DNA from 2 places in the Halomonas sp. NYA30 genome. Region 1 is predicted to be linked to the other one. Evidence: predicted binding sites of a transcription regulator. Region 1 holds the regulator's gene; the other holds the start of a gene.
What was found. Region 1 encodes sigma-54, which starts transcription at its own class of promoters, with help from an activator protein. Its sites were predicted from a motif close to TGGCACNNNNNTTGCTNT; they were not measured.
Positions count from the first base shown of each region.

Region 2: a site for sigma-54 is predicted at 3,072-3,089, ahead of speB (agmatinase). Genes of this name have one in related genera too.

Region 1 covers NZ_OZ334477.1:1,788,152-1,795,673, reverse strand. The annotation lists gene lptC (LPS export ABC transporter periplasmic protein LptC) at 1-308, shown strand, start outside; gene lptA (lipopolysaccharide transport periplasmic protein LptA) at 320-811, shown strand; gene lptB (LPS export ABC transporter ATP-binding protein) at 823-1,572, shown strand; gene ACWI0H_RS08135 (RNA polymerase factor sigma-54) at 1,696-3,111, shown strand; gene hpf (ribosome hibernation-promoting factor, HPF/YfiA family) at 3,210-3,518, shown strand; gene ACWI0H_RS08125 (PTS sugar transporter subunit IIA) at 3,523-3,993, shown strand; gene rapZ (RNase adapter RapZ) at 4,083-5,015, shown strand; gene ACWI0H_RS08115 (HPr family phosphocarrier protein) at 5,061-5,330, shown strand; gene pmbA (metalloprotease PmbA) at 5,334-6,674, opposite strand; gene yjgA (ribosome biogenesis factor YjgA) at 6,783-7,304, shown strand; gene tldD (metalloprotease TldD) at 7,342-7,522, opposite strand, start outside.
Region 2 covers NZ_OZ334477.1:3,963,080-3,970,601, forward strand. The annotation lists gene ACWI0H_RS18390 (5-guanidino-2-oxopentanoate decarboxylase) at 1-511, opposite strand, end outside; gene ACWI0H_RS18395 (YjiH family protein) at 522-1,904, opposite strand; gene speB (agmatinase) at 2,042-2,992, opposite strand; gene ACWI0H_RS18405 (sigma-54 interaction domain-containing protein) at 3,213-4,637, shown strand; gene ACWI0H_RS18410 (ABC transporter ATP-binding protein) at 4,751-5,881, shown strand; gene ACWI0H_RS18415 (ABC transporter substrate-binding protein) at 5,927-7,207, shown strand; gene ACWI0H_RS18420 (carbohydrate ABC transporter permease) at 7,271-7,522, shown strand, end outside.

The DNA of each region.
Region 1 (7,522 bases):
TCTTATACGACAGCGAAAACCGCCAGTGGCTGGCTAGCGCCGATGTAGGCACGCTTAACACGTCCACTCAGGTCTTGCTGATGTCAGGCTCCGCTCGCCTGATCGCACCGGATGAAGGTTGGCAGTTAGATACTGAGTTATTGCACTATGACGGGCTAAACCAGCATGCGTGGAGTGAAACACCGGTAGTGCTACAACAGCCGCCCCAGCAAATGAACGCGTCGCGCATGGACGTCTGGCTTAACGAAAGCCAAGTGCGCTTAACTGACAATGTGCGTGGCACGCACCCTCCGGCCACGCAGCGCTAACAGGATTTGCCATGAAATCACTGCTATATACCGCCCTTTTTGCCCTTGCGTTACCGCTCTCGGCACTGGCCCAAAACAGCCAAGCCCCGATAGAAGTTGAAGCCGACCGCTTAGACCTTGACCAGCGAGCGGGGACCGCTGTCTATACAGGCAATGTCGATATTCGCCAAGGCGGAATGCAATTACGTGGCGAGCGAGTAGAAATCGAACGCAACGAGGCAGGCGAGCTCTCCCGCGCGACCTCCACCGGTGAGCGCGCCTACTTACGTCATCAAGCTGAAGGGCAAGAAGGCCCTACAGAAGGGTGGGCAAGGCGCATTATTTATCACGTCGCTGAACGCCGCGTTGAGCTAATCGACCAAGCCGAATTAACGCAACAAGAAGACACCTTCACCGGCGGTCGCCTTGAGTATTTTATTGACCGTGAAGTGATTCAGGCGCGCTCTGACGTTGACGGCAGCGAAACCCAGCGCATACGCATGACGCTTCAGCCCGAACAATAGGGAGCCAAGCCTTGGCAACTACAGAAACTGCGCCAATCAAAACCCTATATGCCCATCACTTGGCCAAAAGCTATAAGCGACGCCGAGTTGTTAAAGACATCAATTTAGAGATCTCCCAAGGCAGCGTTGTGGGCTTGCTCGGCCCCAACGGTGCAGGCAAAACCACCTCTTTTTATATGATTGTGGGGCTGGTGAAATCCGATGCTGGCAAAGTGGGTATCGACGATGTAGATCTAACCCGCGCCCCAATGCATGAACGCGCTGCGGCGGGTATCGGCTACCTACCGCAAGAAGCGTCTATTTTTCGTAAATTATCGGTTGCCGATAATATTATGGCGATACTCGAAACGCGCAAAGAGCTCAGCCGTAGCGACCGCGAGCAGCGCCTGGAAGCGCTACTTGAAGATTTTCACATTACCCATATTCGCGACAACCTGGGCATGAGCCTTTCAGGCGGTGAACGCAGGCGTGTGGAGATTGCTCGCTCACTGGCGACAGAACCCGCATTCATTCTGCTGGACGAGCCCTTTGCTGGCGTAGACCCCATTTCGGTGGGCGAGATCAAAACCATTATTCGGGCATTAAAGCAGCGCCACATCGGCGTACTGATTACCGACCACAACGTTCGCGAAACCCTGGATATTTGTGATATCGCCTACATCGTGGGCGATGGTCAAATCATCGCCAGCGGCTCTCCAGCCTCGATACTCACTAACCAGAAAGTGAGGGAGGTTTATCTAGGCGCTGATTTCCGCCTCTAGCCTATTTTTCACTTCTAATTAGCGCTCTACAACAACTTTACTACCAATGGCATGCTTATTGCACTTGCACCGGAGACCTACTCACACTAGGGTGGAGCATTCTGATTAACGAGTGGTTCTCAGATGGTCATGAAAGCTTCTCTTCAACTGCGCATGGGCACACAGCTGACCATGACACCTCAGCTGCAGCAGGCCATTGCTCTGTTACAGCTATCAACGCTGGACTTACGTCAAGAAATTCAGCAGGCCCTAGATGCCAACCCCATGCTGGAACAAGAGGATGAATTTGGCGAACAGGCTGCCAGCGAGCCCAAAGAGGAAGAGTGGTCAGAGAGCATTCCCACCGAGCTCTCGGTAGATAGTGATTGGTCTGACACCTACCAAGATATGGGCAGTCACGGTGGCTCCAGCAGCGAAGGACCTGATTTTGAGCGCCAGGCTGCTGGCCAGAGTCTTCATGGGCACTTGCTGTGGCAGCTAGCCATGACTGATTTTGGCGCGCGAGAGCAACTTGTCGCAGAAAGTCTTATCGACGCGTTAGATGCTAATGGCTACTTAACTCAGCCGCTCAACGACATACGTGAAGGGCTTCGCGCCCAAGGTGTCGATGGGCTTAGCCAGCGCGAAGTAGAAACCATTCTGCTTAAGCTTCAGCAATTTGAGCCAACAGGAATATTCGCCCGCGACCTGCGGGAGTGCCTGATGCTGCAGCTGGCCACTCTTCCCGATGATACGCCGTTGCTGGTTCCTGCCCGCCGCTTAGTACGGCAGTTTCTGGAAGCGCTCGGCAAAGATGACATGCGCTTACTAAAACGCCGCCTGGGACTCGATGATGACCAGCTGGCTGATGTCATTCTCCTCATTCGTAGCCTTGATCCACGCCCGGGCAGCGCCTATGGCGATACCGATGATAGTTATGTAACGCCCGACCTGGTCGTACGCCATGACCACGAAGGCTGGCACTTAGAGCTCAATCCTGAGGCATTGCCAAGGCTTCGCATTCAGCCCGACTACGCAAGCTTAATAAAGCGTGCGGATAAAAGTCAGGACAATCAGTTTTTAAAAGAACACCTGCAGGAAGCACGCTGGCTGATCAAGAGCCTCTCTAGCCGCAACGATACGCTACTGCGCGTTGGCCGCGAGATTATCACCCGGCAAATTGGCTTTTTAGAACACGGCGAAGAAGCCATGAAGCCGCTCATATTGGCCGATATCGCCGAGGCCGTGGAAATGCACGAATCGACTATTTCCCGGGTAACCACTCAGAAATTTATTCATACGCCTCGCGGCGTATTTGAACTCAAATACTTTTTCTCAAGCCAAGTCAGCGGCCAGGATGGTGACAGCCATTCAAGCACCGCTATCCGCGCTCGGCTGAAGAAATTGGTTCAAGAGGAGCCGCCAGGCAAGCCGCTTTCTGATAGCCGCTTAGTCACGCTATTAGGGGAGGGGGGAATTCAAGTAGCGCGTCGAACGGTGGCTAAATACCGTGAAGCCATGGGCATTCCCTCCTCTAGCGAGCGACGTCGTTTGCGCTAGCACAAATCAACGTTTTAGGGAAACTCTCGACAAGGGCTTTGCAACGCGGCAAAAAGGGTTACAATCGAAGTACAGTCCGATGGATAAGGAGTACGTCAATGCAAGTTAATATCACTGGTCATCACGTAGAACTGACTGACGCCTTGCGTGACTATGTCAACGAAAAGCTTGAACGTGTAGAGCGCCATTACGACAACATAACCACGGTGCAAGTCACCTTATCTGTGGAGAAAGAGCGCCAGCAGGCCGCCTGTACACTGCACGCAGCAGGTGCTGATTTACATGCGGAAGCCCTAGACAGTGATATGTACGCCGCTATTGACGCATTAGCGGACAAAATTGATCGGCAACTCGTTAAACATAAGGAAAAAGCACAAGCTCGCGCCCAAGGCGCAGGCGTGCGTTAATTCAATGACGTTGGAAACCATACTCCCCCCGGAACGTGTTCTCTTTGACGTACCCGGGGGCAGCAAAAAAAGGGTGCTGGAATTTTTCAGCACCTTTATTGCCCAAAATATCCCCAGTCTGGACAGCCAAGAAGTGTTTAGCCGTTTAATTGGCCGTGAGCGCTTAGGCAGTACCGGGATTGGTAACGGCGTGGCTATTCCCCATGCGCGTAGTCCTCACTGCTCGGCCCCAATTGCTGGTTTTTTAAAACTCGCAGAAGCGATTGATTTTGATGCTATCGACGGCGACCCGGTGGATCTGGTGTTTGTATTGCTAGTGCCAGAAGAGGCTGATGACACACATCTCTCTCTGCTCGGCCAGGTAGCGACCATCATGAACGATGCGGATACGCGTCAGAAACTGCGTAAAGCAGGCAGCCAGCGCGAACTACTTGAGTTGCTTACCGCTAAAATTCGTGAGCAAATAACTTCCTGAAAGCCTAAACCTGCCAAGCGGTACTCAACGGCAGGTTGATTTGCGCTCACCACCCTTAACGCAGCTTGATCAAAGCAAAGAGAGACTCTATGCAACTTGTGATCATTAGCGGCCGCTCTGGGTCAGGTAAATCTATCGCCTTACAAGCGCTTGAAGATCTTGGCTACTATGCGATTGATAACCTCCCTGCCATGTTGCTGGGGTCGTTGGTGGACGAATTACGCGACCAGGGCGACCGCGCCCATTTGGCGGTCAGTATTGATGCCCGTAACTTGCCTGGCGCCCTGGCACGACTGCCCTCTTTATTAGAGGATTTGCGGCAACGTAAAATTGATTTTCAAGTGATCTATCTGACCACTGATGCGCGCATCTTACTTGAGCGTTACTCCGCAACACGGCGGCGTCACCCGCTGACGCGCGATAGCGAAATGACGCTTGAAGAGGCTATCAATAAAGAAGAAGAAACGCTGCTCGACATTCGTGATCTAGCCGATTTATTGATCGATACCTCGCGGCTATCAGTTCACGATTTGCGTCGTCGCATTACCGACCAAGTCGCCCATCAGCGGCGCGACAAGCTCACGCTGACGCTTGAGTCGTTTGGTTATAAGCGCGGTGTGCCGTTGGATGCTGATTTGGTTTTCGACGTGCGCTGCCTGCCAAACCCATATTGGGACCCAACGCTACGCCAATTCACAGGCCGCGATGCGAACATAGTGGCCTTCTTAAGCGGTTATCCCATCGTAGACGCCATGACTAACGATATTCAGGCTTGGCTTGAGCGCTGGCTGCCCGCTTACCAAGATAGCCAGCGTAGCTACATGACTATCGCGATTGGCTGCACCGGTGGGCAACACCGCTCGGTCTATATGGTCGAACAGCTAGCAGAGCGATTAGTACACAGTATGGGCGAAATTCAATTACGTCATCGCGAGTTAGGCTTGCAGTACACATTAAATGAACAGCTAGCTGCTCCGCCCGCCAGCACATCCCAAACCGACGAGCAGCAAGCAACGTCTTAAGCGCTTCTATCCATTAATGACACCACTCGGCGAAAAGGAACCAGGGTGCCAGAAAGAATTCTCACACTTACCAATCAACGCGGCCTGCATGCACGCGCGGCGACCAAACTGGTAAAATGCGGCCAACAGTTCACGGCGACAATACGTGTTCAAAAACAGCAACAGGTCGCTGACGCCGCCAACATCATGTCACTGCTGATGCTCGCGGCCCCTTGCGGTACCGAGCTAACCATCAACGCTGAAGGCGATGACGCCGAACAGGCGCTTGATGCTATTCAAGCGCTGTTCGATGCTCGTTTTGAGGAAGATCAGTAGCTTTTAATCTCCCGCTACGGTCATGGCATCAATTAACCAACTACCCGTGTGAACACTGCCACGGGTATCGGTGTCATCGCCAATCCCCACTAACCCGGCAAACATCCGCTCCAGGTTCCCGGCAATCGTAAACTCCTCGATCGGGTACTGTACTTTTCCATCCTCTACCCAAAACCCTGCAGCGCCACGTGAGTAATCACCGGTCACGCCGTTAACGCCCTGCCCCATCAGCTCGGTTACCCAAATCCCCCGGCCCATCTCTTTTAATAGACTGTCACGGGATTGCAGTGGTGCCACTAAACGCACATTTCGTGCCCCACCAGCATTGCCCGTGGTTTGCATACTCAACCGACGAGCGCTGTAGGAAGAGAGCATATAGCTGGCAATGCTGCCCTGATCGATAAAACGATTATTACGGGTTTGCACGCCCTCGCCATCAAACGGCGAACTCGCTGTGGCACCGATTTCCATTGGACGTTCTTCAAGGCTGAACCAATCAGGAAACAGCGGCGTGCCAAGCCGATCACACAGAAAAGAGGCTTGGCGATATAAAGCACCACCTGCTAAACCACTCAGTAAATGACCAATCAATCCACTGGACAGCGACGGGTCAAATAGCACTGGAAAGGTGCCCGTGGGCGGACGTTTTGCGCCGAGCCTGCGCAGCGTACGCTCGGCGGCCTCACGGCCCACCTCGGCGGGGTCGCGCAGTGCCTTGGGATCGCGTGCAGAAGTGTAGTCGTAGTCGCGCTGCATACCGCTCGCATCCTGTGCAATCAGCATGCATGAAAGAGAGTGACTACTGCCCTTTTGGGTGCCTAAAAAGCCGTGGCTATTAGCATAAACGCGCACGCCTTCGCCACTCGAAAGTGATGCGCCATCCGACTGAGAGATACCGTCAACATCACGCCCCGCCTGCTCGCAAGCAAGCGCTAGCTCGATCGCCTCATCGGTTGTGAGTACCCAGGGGTAATGCACTTCCAGATCGGGTAACTCGGTGGCCATCAACGATGCATCGGCCAAACCGGCGGCCGGATCTTCTCCGGTATAGCGGGCAATCGCCAGCGCTTTTTCTACCGCAGCCTGGATCGAGGCACTGCTAGCATCCGTTGATGAAGCACTACCTTTACGCTGGCCTACGTAAAGCGTCACGGCGATGCCCTGATCACGGGATAACTCAACCGTTTCAACTTCACCCTGGCGTACGCTAACACCTATTCCCTGATCGACGCTTGCGCCTACTTCGGCAGCATCCGCGCCCAAGCGCTTTGCCAACGCTAGCGCCTCTTCGGCCCGCGCGGTCAGTAACGACTGCTGCGCGGATGCATCAAATGCCTGTGCCATATGGCCTCCTATCTCAACCGAATGTCTCCAAGAGAATGTCTTCGGCGAATCAATGTTGTACTCGCAGCTGGTATAATGCCGCAACGAATTTTATCTGTGAGCCACACTATGCGTAAGCAACGTCCCGACCCCGTTGAAGTTGAAGAGCAGGAAGAACGCCCAAGCAAGTCGCAACTCAAACGCGAAATGCATGCCTTACAGGCACTTGGGGAAACGTTAATCGCCATGCGACCGGCAGAGCGCGCCCGCTTCCCCCTTTCTGACGATATGCTGCGTGCTATCGAGGAAACCTCGCGGATTCGTTCTCATGAAGGCCGCCGCCGCCATATGCAGTACGTCGGCAAACTTATCCGTAAAGAGGATCTCGCCGCCATCCAAGGCGTGTTCGACTCCATCGAACAAGAGCAGGAGCAGCGCGACCATGCGTTTCACCGGCTTGAAAAATGGCGTGAACGCTTAATTGACGAAGGCGATGATGCTGTTGACCTGTTCATGGCGGAGCATCCCGACGCGGACCGCCAAACGCTGCGTCAATTAATTCGCAACGCCCAGCGGGAACGCGAGCAGGGCAAACCACCGACCAGCTCGCGTAAGCTCTTCAAACACCTTCGCGAAACCTTAGCGCTTTAAAACAGGCGCTTTAAAAACAGTTCTTGAAAAAAGCTTTTTAAGACTGCGTGCCGCCAACGGTCAGCTCATCCAATTTCAGGGTGGGCTGGCCGACACCGACCGGCACGCCCTGCCCCTCTTTACCACACACACCAATCCCGGTGTCCAACGCCATGTCGTGGCCAATCATGGATACCCGCTGCATCGCTTCTGGGCCGTTACCTATTAACGTGGCTCCC
Region 2 (7,522 bases), 2.2 Mb from region 1:
CAATATGCACCGGGCCTGGGCGCGCGCCGTTGAAAACGGCAAAGGCGCGGGCCAGTACTTCAGGCAGTGTATTGGCATCCAGCAGCGTGTGGCTAAACCGCGCCACGCCGCTGATCATCTGCTGTTGACTGGGCAGTTCGTGCAGCCGCCCTTGGCCTAAGCCCAAAGTATCGCGGCGATTCACGCTGGAGATCACCAGCATGGGAATGGAGTCCGCCAGGGCTTGGCCCATGGCGGTGGCAATGTTGGTCATGCCTGGGCCGGTGATAATCAGGCACACGCCAGGCTTCCCGCTTGCGCGGGCATAGCCGTCGGCCATAAACCCGGCGCCCTGCTCATGGCGCGGGGTTATATGCTGCACATCGCTGCCTTCCAGACCACGATAAAGCTCTATCGTATGCACGCCGGGGATGCCGAACAGGGCGCTCACCCCGTAAGTCTCCCGCAGCAGCCGAATGAGTAGCTCTGCACAGGTCATGGCGGGTTGTTTACGTGCTTCTTCAACGCTCATTACAGTCCCCTTAGAAGAAAAACGTGTGGGCCATAAAGGCGATGATCGGCAGCGTAATCGCGGTACGCAGTAGAAAGATGGCCACCAGCTCCCAGAGTTTGATGGGGATTTTCGACTTGAGCAGCAGCGCGCCTATTTCAGACATGTAAATCAGCTGGGTCAGGGAGAGACAGGCGATCACAAAGCGAGTGAGCTCGCTTTCAATATTGGTCGCTAATACCGCTGGTAGGAACATATCGGCAAAGCCAACCAGCGTTGCGGGCGCTGCCGCTTCTGCCTCTGGAATACGCAGCAGTTCCAGCACCGGTACCATCGGGTAAGAGAGCCACGTAAACAGCGGGGTAAACTCCGCCAGAATGAGCGCCACCGTGCCAATGGCAAACACCAATGGTAGTAAACCTAGGAAAATATCCATCACGTTGAGCAGCGCCAAACGTGCTAGCTCGCGAGGGCCGGGAGCGCCAGCGGCGCGATTGGTGGCTTGAATCAAGCTATAGCGGAACAGGCCGACCTTTTCGGTACGTTCTTCGTTTAACTGACAGCCGACCGGCTCATAGTAATCATTGGACTTGCGCGATAGCGGTGGGATGCGCGGCACAATGACCGCAGCGATTAACCCTGCCACTACGACCGTCGTGTAAAACTGCACAAACAGATGGTTAATATCGACGAAGCTCGTCACTAACAGCGCAAAGGCAATAGATACCACAGAGAAGTTGGTAGCAATGACGGAGGCTTCGCGGCCATTGTAATAGCCCTGCTCATACTGCTGCGTGGTAATGAGCACACCCACGGTACCCGACCCCATCCATGAGGCAGTGGCATCAATGGCGCTGCGTCCCGGCAAGTTAAAAATTATCCGGAACGGCTTGCGTACCATGCTGCCGATAAACTCCATAAAGCCAAACTCGACCAGAAACGGTAGCAACAGCGCGGCAAAGAAGAAGAAGGTTAAGAGCACCGGCGCAAGATCATTGAGCATGACGCCACCGGTAAAGGAGGCAGTAACGAATTCAGGCCCAAACTGGAAATAGGTCATCACCGCAAACAGAGCGCCTAAAGCACGCATTGCCAACCACAGCGGCCCAACATGGAACATCTCGTGCAACATGCCTTTTTTGGCCCAGCCAGGGTTAGCTAGCTTGGCATAAACAGTGACTACCACTGACAGACAAAGCACGACTACCGCGATAGCTGGCAGCGCTGAGCCTAATAGCGTTTGCAACCCCTCCGCCATAAGGCCCATACCAATATTGATGGTATCGCCAAATTGAAAAGGGACGAGGAACAGCAAAACCCCAATTAAAGAAGGCACTATAAACTTCAGTAAATGCGCCTGGGGGATCGGCCCCGACGAGGTCGGCGTTGCGGTCTTAACGTTACTATTCGACATAGGGTTCACCTATTGGAAGTGATTATTAGAGGTGGGCTAGCGGCGTCGTGGCAGGAAGCAGACCTTCCTGCCATATGTCTTTTATTAGCGCCTTGTTAGATCGGCGCTTTTTAAATCAAAACTGTCTTAACAGTGGCTTAATCGCCGCGCTTCACGCCCGGCAGGACGCAGAGCATTTCATACAGCAGCGTGGCGCCCATCAGTGCGGTGTTGCCGCTGGGGTCATAAGGCGGGGATACCTCCACCAGATCACAGCCGACAATGTTCAGGCCCAAGGCGCCACGGACAATTTCCAACCCCTGAGCAGACGTTAGGCCCCCCATCTCGACCGTGCCGGTGCCGGGAGCAACGGAGGGATCCAAACCATCAATATCGAAACTGATGTATACAGGGATATCGCCCATCTGTTCGCGCACTTCCTGCATCAACGGCGCTAGCGAGCGGTACCAACACTCCTCGGCGGGAACAACGCGGAAACCTTGATCGCGGCACCAGTCGAAATCCTCAGCGGCGTAACCCGTACCACGCAGGCCGATTTGCACGACCTTACCGTGGGCCAACAAGCCCTCTTCCTGAGCACGACGAAATGGCGTGCCGTGGGCAATTGGCTCGCCGAACATATGCTCGTTTACATCGGCATGGGCATCGATATGAATCAATCCCACCGGGCCATGCTTTTTGGCCATGGCGCGTAGAATTGGCAGCGTCAACGTGTGCTCGCCGCCCAGGGTCAGCGGAATGCAGTCATGCTTTAACACGTCGTCGTAAAAGGCCGTGATGATGTCGACGCTTTTCGGCAGGTGGAACGTATTAATCGGTACGTCGCCGATATCGGCTACCTGGAGGCTTTCAAACGGCGCGGCGCGGGTTGCCATATTGTAGGGGCGCAGCATGCGCGACTCATCGCGGATCTGGCGCGGCCCGAGGCGCGTACCGGGGCGGTTCGAGGTACCGATATCCATGGGAATGCCGATAAACGCCGCATCTAAACCTTCAGCGGTGTCTTGGGTAGGCAGGCGCATCATGGTGGCGGGGCCTGCAAAGCGCGGCATGGTGTTGCCGCCCAGCGGCTGGTTGAACTCCGACATACACATCTCCTTGGATTTGTTGTGACGATTTAGCCTATGCAACTTTCCTGACTTTCAGCATTAGCTATCTCCTATAGGCGTTGCACAGATCATGCCAAGTCGTAGATCCCTATAAAGCGGTGGGATTACCAGCCAAATGATGCAAAAATGAATCAATTTGACGCTTAATCAATTCATTATTGAATCAAAGATTCAATAATGAATTGTTTGAAGGGAGTCGATGGCAGTGAGTGAAATAGACCAACGCGTCCTGCAAACCATAGTGGAGACCGCTAACGATCACTTCTTTATCGTCAGTGGCGAGGGGCAAGTGTTGGATATTAGTCCTGGAGCCGAAGCGGTTTACGGGGTATCACGAGAAGAACTACTTTCCAGTAGTGTTCAGCAGTTGCAGGCTGCCGGTGTACTGAAGCCGTCGATCACCATGGAAGTAATGCGTACCCGAAGGCCGGCTCAGTTAATGCAGGTCACCGGAACAGGCCGCCGGGTTATCGCCGAAGCCTACCCTGTATTCGTCAATGGCAAGCTAGAGCGTATTATCAGCCGCTCGCGGGATTTAACCGACTTGCAGCTATTGCAGGACGAATACGCGCTGCTACAAAAACGCTTTAGCGAACACTTAAAGCGCAGCCAAGCCGCCCCGGATGCGGAGGAGCAGGCGCTGGATGACGCCCTGGATAACCTGCAGGTGCGCAGCAGCGTCATGCGTGAAATTGCGCTACTGCTCAAGCGGGTCGCCCCTTCAGATGCCAATGTTTTGATGTTGGGTGAATCGGGTGTGGGTAAAACCGCCTTTGCCAAACAGCTGCATCGCTGGAGCCAGCGCTGTGACGGGCCGTTTATTGACGTTAACTGCGCGGCCATTCCTGAGAATTTGTTTGAGTCCGAGATGTTTGGCTATCAGCCCGGCGCTTTTAGCGGCGCGGCGCGGCAAGGTAAGGCGGGACTACTGGAGCAGGCCGAGGGCGGAACGCTGTTTTTGGATGAAATAGGCGAACTGCCGCTGCTAATGCAAACCAAACTGTTAAAGGTCATTCAGGATGGCAGCCTGACTCGGCTGGGTGACACCCGCTCTCGCAAAGTCAATTTTCGTTTGGTCGTGGCCACTAACCAAGACTTGGCTAAACAGGTTGAGGCTGGGCAGTTTCGGTTAGACCTTTACTACCGTCTCAATGTGATCCCGGTCACCCTGCCGCCCCTTCGCGACCGCCGGGAAGATATCCCAGACCTTGTCGAAGCGTGTTTAAACCGGCTCAACCAGCGCTATGGGCGGCAGAAAATTCTCGACACCCGCGTTTGGTCGACCCTGATGGGCAGCGAATGGCTGGGCAACGTGCGTGAGCTGGAGAACTGGCTGGAACGGGCGTGGCTTTCCAGCCCCACGGATCAGATTGAGGTGCCTGCCGCTCAACCATATACCGAACAACACCATGCAAGCCTGCCGAGCTCGTCACCAGCAACGTCGATACCTGCGCTGGAACCTCATGAAACACTTAAGCAGTATATGGCCCGTTTAGAGCGGGAAACGCTTGAGGCGCTGTGCACCACTCACCTCAGTACCTATGCCATCGCCGAGCGGCTGGGCATCAGTCAGTCCAGCGTGGTGCGTAGGCTTCAGCGCTATGGCATTAAAGTTGCCAAATGATTTTCTGCTTGACACAGCGGCTGTCATAAACGATCCATGTAAGTGTCATACAACGGCAACACCTTCAACACAAGCTGAACCAATAACAACCAACAGCCGGTGATGTGTGTGCTATGTCAAACCAATCGCGTATCCGCCTGGAACGCGTCACCAAACGTTGGGACGCGACTGCTGCCGTCGATGATATCTCCTTCGACGTCACGCCTGGGCAATTTGTCATTCTGCTAGGCCCTTCGGGCTGCGGCAAATCTACCACGCTGCGTATGATCGCAGGCTTGGAAGAGGCCAGCGGCGGGCATATCTATATTGGAGAGCGTGATGTGACACGCCTGCCACCCGGTGACCGTGGGCTGAGCATGGTGTTTCAGTCCTATGCACTGTTCCCGCATTTAAGTGTTGCCGACAACATCGTGTTTGGCCTGCGCAGTCGTAAAGTACCCAAAGCCGAACAGCGCGAACGGCTCGCCAAGGTTGCCGAGCTGGTCGATCTCACCGATTACCTGGCCCGCAAACCTGCCCAGCTCTCTGGTGGCCAGCGACAACGAGTGGCGCTGGCACGCTCAATTATCTCCGAACACCCCATTTGCTTAATGGATGAGCCGCTCTCCAATCTGGATGCGCGGCTGCGAAGCGATATGCGCAGAGAAATCAAAGCGTTGCAAAGTCGCCTAAATATGACGGTGATTTACGTCACCCACGATCAAGTTGAGGCCATGAGTATGGGTGATCGCGTCATTCTGATGCAGCACGGCAAAATCGTGCAGGACGGTACGCCCGACGAACTTTATAACCGCCCCGCCAGCGCCTTTGCCGCCAGCTTTATTGGTAGTCCAGCGATGAATCTGCTGCCGTTGGTGGCTGGTGAGACTGGCGCCGTCATTGAAGGTGAGCCAAGCACGCCGGTGGCGCCAATGGAGGCCGCCGGTGGACACTTGGGCGTGCGCCCAGAAGATATTGAGCTACGGCCAGCGGCGTCGCCAGGCGTACCCGCCAAGGTAGTCAGTGAAGAGTACTTGGGGGCAGATACCATCGCCTATGTTGAGGTGGGCTCGCATACCCTGCGCGTTCGATTAAGCGGCAAACCGCTATTGAGCGGCCAGCCATGCAGCCTCTATTGGGCGTCCAAGAACATACACCTTTTCGATGCTAACGGCCTACGGCGCGATGATATGCCACCAAGCGATTTCGCTCCGCCAATCCGCAGCATTCCTCGTCCACCGGCGGTGGGCTCTTTCCAACACTGATCGCTTTTCAACCTTGATTCAGTCCTGACACTTGTGGAGTCTCTTATGCGTTCGCGGATCCCTTTTGCGATGACGGCCCTGGCAGCGGGCTTGTTGAATGCCGCCCAGGTCAACGCTGATAGCGTCGATCTCACCATGTACTACCCAGTGTCGGTGGGCGGTGCGCTCACCAACGTGGTGGATAATCTGGTAGAGGAGTTCGAAAGCGAACACCCGGATATCAACCTGGAAGCGATTTACGCCGGCAACTACGACGACACTCGCGTACGGGCTATGTCCGCCATCGAGGCTGGCGATACGCCGCAACTGTCAGTTCTTTTTTCAATCGACCTTTATGAGCTGATTGAGCAGAACGCCATTGTGGCCTTCGATGATCTGGTCGAAACCGATGAAGAGCGTGACTGGCTGGATAGCTTTTACCCTGGCTTGATGGAAAACGGCCAGCTGGATGGCAAAACCTACGGCATTCCCTTCCAGCGCTCCACCATCGTGCTGTTCTGGAACAAAGACGCCTTTGAAGCGGCAGGCCTAGACCCCGAAACGCCCCCTGAGAACTGGGAAGAGATGGCCGAAATGGCCGCCACCGTTCGGGAAGCCTCCAATGGCGAGCAGTGGGGCGTGATGGTGCCTTCCACGGGCTACCCCTACTGGATGTTCCAGGCCTTCGCGTTTCAGAATGGCCATCGTTTGATGAGCGAAGATGGTACTGAGGTCTACTTTGACGACCCCGCCGCCGTTGAAGCGCTGGAATACTGGGTGTCGCTAGCCACCGAGCACGATGCCATGCCCGATGGCACCATCGAATGGGGCACGCTGCGCCAAAACTTTATCGAGCAATCTACGGCGATGATGTGGCACACCACAGGCAACCTAACGGCCGTACGTAGCGAAGCTGATTTTGACTTTGGCGTTGCTATGCTGCCAATGAAAACCCAGCGCGGCAGCCCCACCGGCGGCGGCAACTTCTACATTTTTGAAGATGCCAGCGAAGAAGAGCAACGCGCAGCGATGACCTTTATCCGCTGGATGACCGATCCCGAGCGCGCCGCGGCCTGGTCAATTGAAACCGGCTATATGGGCGTTAGCCCCGCCGCTTATGAAACCGATGCACTGAAAAGCTATGTGGAAGAGTTCGCTCCCGCAGCCGTAGCCCGCGACCAGCTTGAACATGGCACAGCTGAGCTTTCCACGTATCAGGGTGGCCGCGTGCGTCGTGCTTTGGATAACGCCGTACAAGCCGCGTTAACTGGCCAGATGTCACCGGAAGAAGCGCTTAGTCAAGCGCAGCAAGAAGCCGATGGCGTGCTGCGCCGCTACGCTCGCTAATCGTCATATTTATCTCTATTTGCCGGGGCATGCCCCGGCTTTTCCCACTTGCGGTACTTAACCATGTCCTTCACCAACCACCGCAAAATGCAGCTCTACGGTGCGCTTCTGCTGCTGCCCGCCGCCATACTGCTGGCCACCTTCGCTTACCTGCCCACCATCGCGACGGTGATCAACAGTCTGTTTTTACCTGGCTTTCGCGGTGCACCCACCGAGTTCGTGGGGCTTGAAAATTATCAGGTGCTTTTCGATGACCCGACGTTTTGGAAAGTAGCTCGCAACAACTTAATCTACGCCGTCGGTACGATTCCGACT